2 regions of the Shinella sp. GW821-FHT11G07 genome follow, and region 2 is predicted to be linked to the other one. Evidence: riboswitches for the same ligand, from Rfam matches in the RefSeq annotation. Region 2 holds a riboswitch; the other holds the start of a gene.
What was found. A riboswitch is a leader RNA that binds a small molecule or an ion and turns the genes downstream of it on or off. The one in region 2 is predicted to bind thiamine pyrophosphate.
Positions count from the first base shown of each region.

Region 1: another riboswitch for thiamine pyrophosphate. It lies ahead of thiC (phosphomethylpyrimidine synthase ThiC); the one in region 2 lies ahead of thiD (bifunctional hydroxymethylpyrimidine kinase/phosphomethylpyrimidine kinase).

Region 1 is NZ_JBXARJ010000004.1:101,348-104,436, reverse strand. Features, by position in the region: gene AC1RT2_RS09535 (anti-sigma factor family protein) at 1-519, shown strand, start outside; gene AC1RT2_RS09530 (Bax inhibitor-1/YccA family protein) at 548-1,264, shown strand; TPP riboswitch at 1,399-1,515, shown strand; gene thiC (phosphomethylpyrimidine synthase ThiC) at 1,609-3,089, shown strand, end outside.
Region 2 is NZ_JBXARJ010000006.1:228,831-231,919, reverse strand. Features, by position in the region: gene AC1RT2_RS14105 (peptide chain release factor 3) at 1-907, shown strand, start outside; TPP riboswitch at 980-1,076, shown strand; gene thiD (bifunctional hydroxymethylpyrimidine kinase/phosphomethylpyrimidine kinase) at 1,107-1,916, shown strand; gene AC1RT2_RS14095 (LysE family translocator) at 1,920-2,534, opposite strand; gene AC1RT2_RS14090 (AraC family transcriptional regulator) at 2,610-3,089, opposite strand, start outside.

The DNA of each region.
Region 1 (3,089 bases), on a different contig from region 2:
GTCTTCCGCCGCGCCGCCACCATCGCGCTTTTTGTTGCCGCCGGCTGGACCGCGCATGCGACGCTCGGGCCGTTCGGCGCAACTGAGGTCATTGCCTCGACGCCACCGCCGGCCTTTGTCGAAGAGGCCGTCAGGGCGCACAAGACGACGCTGCTGCGCGACTCCATGGCTTCGCAGCCCGAAATCGAAATCTTCGATCCGGCCGAAATCCGCTCGGCGACGGCCATCGTGCTGCCAAACCTGCCGAAGGGCTGGACCGTGGTCGACACCCAGGTCTTCCCCTCCGCCTACGGCCCGAGCGTCGAGCTGGTGCTGGAGCCGCGCAAGGACGAACGCCTGTCGCTTTTTGCCGTGCGCCCCGGCTCGTTTGCCGTGCAGCACGTCCTGCTCTTCCACGCCGACAATGCCAGGGCCGCCTACTGGCAGATCGGCGAGGTCGCCTATGCGCTGGTATCGGAAAGTCTAAAGGCCGACGACCTGGCGGAAACCGCGCGGGATCTCTCGCGCACGCTTTACTGATCAACCGTTCCACCGAAGGAGACCCATGATGGAACCCGTACAACAGCGATTTGGCTACGGCGCGAAGGCGCAGTCGGCCGCCCTCTTCGACGAGGGTCTGCGCCAGCATATGCTGCGCGTCTACAACTACATGGGCGCAGGCCTGGTCATCACCGGCCTCGTCGCCTTCATCGTCGGCTCGACGCCGGCCCTCTACGTGCCGATCTTCTCGTCCCCGCTGAAGTGGGTCGTGATGCTGGCGCCGCTCGCCTTCGTCTTCTTCTTCTCGTTCAAGATCCAGACGATGTCGGCCAGCACGGCACAGATGATGTTCTGGGCCTTCTGCGCCGTGATGGGCCTGTCGCTCGCCTCGGTGTTCCTCGTCTTCACTGGCACAAGCATCGCGCGCACCTTCTTCATCGCGGCCTCGATGTTCGGCACGACAAGCCTTTACGGCTACGTGACGAAGCGTGACCTGTCGAAGTTCGGCTCGTTCCTGATCATGGGCCTGATCGGCGTCGTCATCGCCTCGATCGTCAACATCTTCCTCGGTTCGAGCGCGCTGCAGTTCGCGATTTCCGTGATCGGCATCGTCGTGTTCGTCGGCCTCACCGCCTGGGACACGCAGAACATCAAGGAACAGTATGCCGAAAACATCGACCAGGAATCGCAACAGAAGATGGCCGTGTTCGGTGCGCTTTCGCTCTACCTGAACTTCGTCAACATCTTCCAGCTGCTGCTGAATTTCACCGGCGAGCGCGAATAGTTTTCGCACTGATTTCAAAGGAAACGGCGGGGCAAAACCCCGCCGTTTCTGTTTGTGCGCACCGCAACAAAACGTGAGTAAAAACTTACATATTTTACCGTGTTGACAAATCGCCCCGTAGCGTCTTTGCTTAAGGCATTCACCAGGGGGGTCCCGACAAGGGGCTGAGATTCTGCTAGCTTTCGCAGCGCAGTGACCCGTTGAACCTGATCCAGTTCATACTGGCGTAGGGACGGTGCAAGCGCTGTTTTGACAGGTGGTCCGACGTCCGGATTCCGTGTCGGCGTCTTTCCATCATTCCGGCTCTAGGACTGGGTCTCCAAACGAAAACTTGGAGCCTCACGATGAATATTGCCGCCCAGAAGCTTACCCCCACCGTCACCACCGGCGCCCTGCCCGCCTCGCGCAAGATCCACATCGCCGGCGAGCAGCATCCGCATATCCGCGTGCCGATGCGCGAGATTTCCCTGCACCCGACCTCCGGCGAGCCGCCGGTCGTGGTCTACGACGCCTCCGGCCCCTACACCGACCCCAACCATGTCGTTGCCATCGAGGCCGGCCTGCCGCGCCTGCGCGAAACCTGGGTCGCAGCCCGTGGCGACACCGTGGGTTACGAGGGCCGCCATATCCGCCCGGAGGACAACGGCTTTGCCACCGGCGAACGACTGACGCCGGAATTCCCCGTCCGCAACCATCCGCGCCGGGCGACGGACGGCAAGGCGGTGACCCAGCTTGCCTATGCCCGCGCCGGTATCGTTACTCCGGAAATGGAATTCATCGCCATCCGCGAAAACCTCGGCCGCAAGGCGGTGAAGGACGCCCTTGTCCGTGACGGTGAGAGTTTTGGCGCCCACATTCCGGATTTCGTCACGCCGGAATTCGTCCGCCAGGAAGTCGCAAGCGGCCGTGCCGTCATCCCCGCCAACATCAACCATCCGGAAGCCGAGCCGATGATCATCGGCCGGAATTTTCTGGTGAAGATCAACGCCAATATCGGCAATTCCGCCGTCACCTCCTCCATGGCGGAGGAGGTCGAGAAGATGGTCTGGGCGATCCGCTGGGGTGCGGATACCGTCATGGATCTCTCCACCGGCCGCAACATCCACAACATCCGCGAATGGATCATCCGCAATTCACCCGTACCGATCGGCACCGTGCCGCTCTACCAGGCGCTGGAAAAGGTCAATGGCATTGCCGAGGACCTGACCTGGGAAGTCTACCGCGACACGCTGATCGAACAGGCCGAGCAGGGCGTCGACTATTTCACCATCCACGCCGGCGTGCGCCTTCCCTACATCCCGCTCACCGTCAACCGCGTTACCGGCATCGTCTCGCGCGGCGGCTCGATCATGGCCAAGTGGTGTCTGCATCACCATCGCGAGAGCTTCCTGTACGAGCATTTCGAGGAAATCTGTGACATCTGCCGCGCCTATGACGTCACCTTCTCGCTCGGCGACGGCCTGCGCCCCGGCTCGATTGCCGACGCAAACGACGCCGCGCAATTCGCCGAACTGGAGACACTCGGCGAACTGACAAAGATCGCCTGGGCGAAGGACTGCCAGGTCATGATCGAAGGCCCCGGCCATGTGCCGATGCACAAGATCAAGGAGAACATGGACAAGCAGCTGCAGGTCTGCGGCGAGGCCCCGTTCTACACGCTTGGGCCGCTGACGACCGACATCGCTCCCGGCTACGACCACATCACGTCGGGCATCGGTGCGGCGATGATCGGCTGGTTCGGCACGGCCATGCTCTGCTACGTCACGCCGAAGGAGCATCTCGGCCTGCCGGATCGCAACGACGTGAAGGTCGGCGTCATTACCTA
Region 2 (3,089 bases):
TGCCCAAGGGGTTTGCCGGCCGTTCGATCGCGAGGCCTTCCTCGAGGGCCACATGACGCCCGTCTTCTTTGGCTCGGCGTTGCGCAATTTCGGCGTGCGTGATCTGATCAACGCGCTCGGCGCCATCGCCCCGCCGCCGCGTGACCAGGTTGCCGACGTGCGCAAGGTGCATGCGGCCGAAAACAAGATGACCGCCTTCGTCTTCAAGATCCAGGCGAACATGGACCCGAACCACCGCGACCGCATCGCCTTTGCCCGCGTCTGCTCCGGCATGCTGGAGCGCGGCATGAAGGTGCGCCTTGCCCGCACCGGCAAGCAGATCGGCCTGTCGGCGCCGCAGTTCTTCTTCGCTTCGCAGCGCCAGCTGGCCGACACGGCCTATGCCGGCGACGTGGTGGGTATTCCGAACCACGGCACCTTGCGCATCGGCGATACGCTGACCGAAGGCGAGGCGCTGGTCTTCGAAGGCGTGCCGAACTTCGCGCCGGAAATTCTCCGTCGCGTGCGGCTGGAAGACGCGATGAAGGCGAAGAAGCTGAAGGAAGCGCTCCAGCAGATGGCGGAAGAGGGCGTTGTGCAGCTCTTCTCGCCGGAAGACGGCTCGCCCGCCATTGTCGGCGTCGTCGGTGCACTGCAGCTCGACGTCTTGAAGGAGCGGCTTCAGGGGGAATACGGCCTGCCAGTCTCCTTCGAAATGTCGCGCTTCTCCGTCTGCCGCTGGATTTCGTCCGACAGTCCGGCCGAACTCGACAAATTCGTCACCCAGCGCCGCGGCGATATCGCCCGCGACCTCGATGGCGATCCGGTGTTCCTGGCGCAGGATGCCTTCTCGCTGCGCTACGAGGCAGAGCGCTATCCGGCGATCAAGATGGTGGCCATCAAGGAATATCACGTCACCAAGGCGTGATTGGCCAATGTGTGATCGAATAGCGCATCTGTCACTTTCGGCGTGACAGGTGCGGCGGCATTTGCGAAAACCCGTCCCTGACAGGGGCGTCCGCCGGAAGGCGGGCTGAGAAGCACCCTTTGAACCTGAACCGGATCATGCCGGCGGAGGGAGTCGACTGGGTGCTGCCCGTCTGCTGCCTTCGTCGCGAGGAGGCGCGTTGACTGAGGCGATTGCAAACATTCTCTCGATTGCGGGATCCGACCCGTCAGGCGGCGCCGGCATCCAGGCCGACCTCAAGACCTTCGCCGCCCGCGGCACCTATGGCATGGCCGTTCTGACCGCGTTGACGGCACAGAACACGCAGGGCGTCTCCGGCGTGCATCTCGTGCCCCCTACCTTCGTTGCGGCGCAGATTGCGGATATTTTTGGCGACATTCGCGTGCATGCGGTGAAGATCGGCATGATCGCCTCGGCGGAAATCGCCGAGGCTGTCGCCAGGGCACTTTCGTCGCGTCGCGGGCTGCCGATCGTGGTGGATCCGGTGATGGTTGCGAAGGGCGGGGCATCCCTGCTGGAGAGCCAGGCCGTCGAGGCGCTGACGCGGCGCCTGCTGCCGCTTGCGACCGTGCTGACGCCCAACCTGCCGGAAGCGGCCGCGTTGCTCGGTGAACCGGAGGCGATCGACCGCGCGGGAATGGAAGATCAGGCTATGCGCTTGCTGGCGCTCGGCCCGAAGGCCGTGCTTTTGAAGGGTGGCCACCTGCCGGGTGGGCAAAGCCCCGATGTGCTTGCGACGACCGACGGGCAACGCTGGTTCGAGGGTGTGCGCGTACTGACGCGCAACACCCACGGCACCGGTTGCTCGCTGTCGAGCGCGATCGCGGCGGAACTTGGCAAGGGCAAGCCGCTTGCGGATGCCGTTGCCGCAGCGAAGAGCTTCATCGCCGGCGCGGTGCGCACCTCGGATGCCCTTGCTGTTGGCTCCGGCCACGGACCGCTTCATCACTTCCACGCGCTCTGGACCTGATCGTCAGCGGTCTGCCAGTGCGAGCCGCAGGCCCATGAGGCCAAGGGCGGCGGCAAAGCTGCGCTGCGTCCAGACCATGATCCTTGGCCGGCTAAGGACCTGGTGTCGAAACCCTGCGGCAAGCGCGCCGTAGAGGGCGAAGACCAGGAAAGTGAGCAGCATGAAGACGCCGCCGAGAAAGAGCATCTGCGCCGTGGCGTCCGATGCGTCTGCCGGCACGAATTGCGGCAGGAACGCCAGGAAGAACAGCGAAAGCTTCGGGTTGAAGATGTTGGTGAGAATGCCCTTTCGCACGATGCGGAGCGCGCGTTCGACGGGTGCCTTTTCGTCTCCGATATCCAGCGCATTGCTATCCTTCAGCAGGCTCCACGCGATGAACAGCAGATAGGCGACACCGATGTAGCGCAACACCTCGAAGGCCAGCGCACTGGCATGCAGAACCGCGGCAAGGCCGACGACGCTGGCGAGGATATGCGGAATGATGCCGAGCGTGCAGCCGAAGGCGGCGAGCAGCCCGGCGCGAAAACCGCCGCTGATGCCGAGTGCCAGCGTGTAGATCACGCCGGTGCCCGGCAGCAGGATGACGACGAGCGAGGTGATGAGGAATTCAGTGGTCATGGCAGGTCCCGTGCAGAGGAGGAGGTTGCAGGGGACACCGGAAGGGTATGCTTGGTCTTGAACGAAATTGCAGGTTCAGGCGCTGGCGGTGAGATAGGCGCCGGGCGTGTAGCCGTAGCGGCGCGTAAAATTGCGCGTCATATGGCTCTGGTCGGCAAAACCCGCGGCAATCGCCACCTCGGCAAGCGCGGTGCCGCGTGAAATCATCCGCCGGGCGAGTTCGGTGCGGCGCTGGAGCAGATAGGCATGCGGCGTGAGGCCGGTGATGCGGGCGAAGTCGCGCACCAGACGGAAGCGGCCGAGCCCGCTTTCTGCGGCAAGCTCTTCGAGGGTGATCACGGAGGCGGGGTCGCTATCGAGGCGGTCACGGGCACGGCTGACGCGCGATGCGGCAGCGCTGCTGCTGTTCGGTGCCCGTTCCCGCAACACGGCTGCGAGCAGCATTAACAGGCGTTCGTCACGGCCGATGGAGGTGGTGTGACGATCCAGCAGCGCGGTGAGGGCAGCGGTGGCGAGGCCCGCGATACGGCCATCCTCCAGCACGGGCGCATAAAA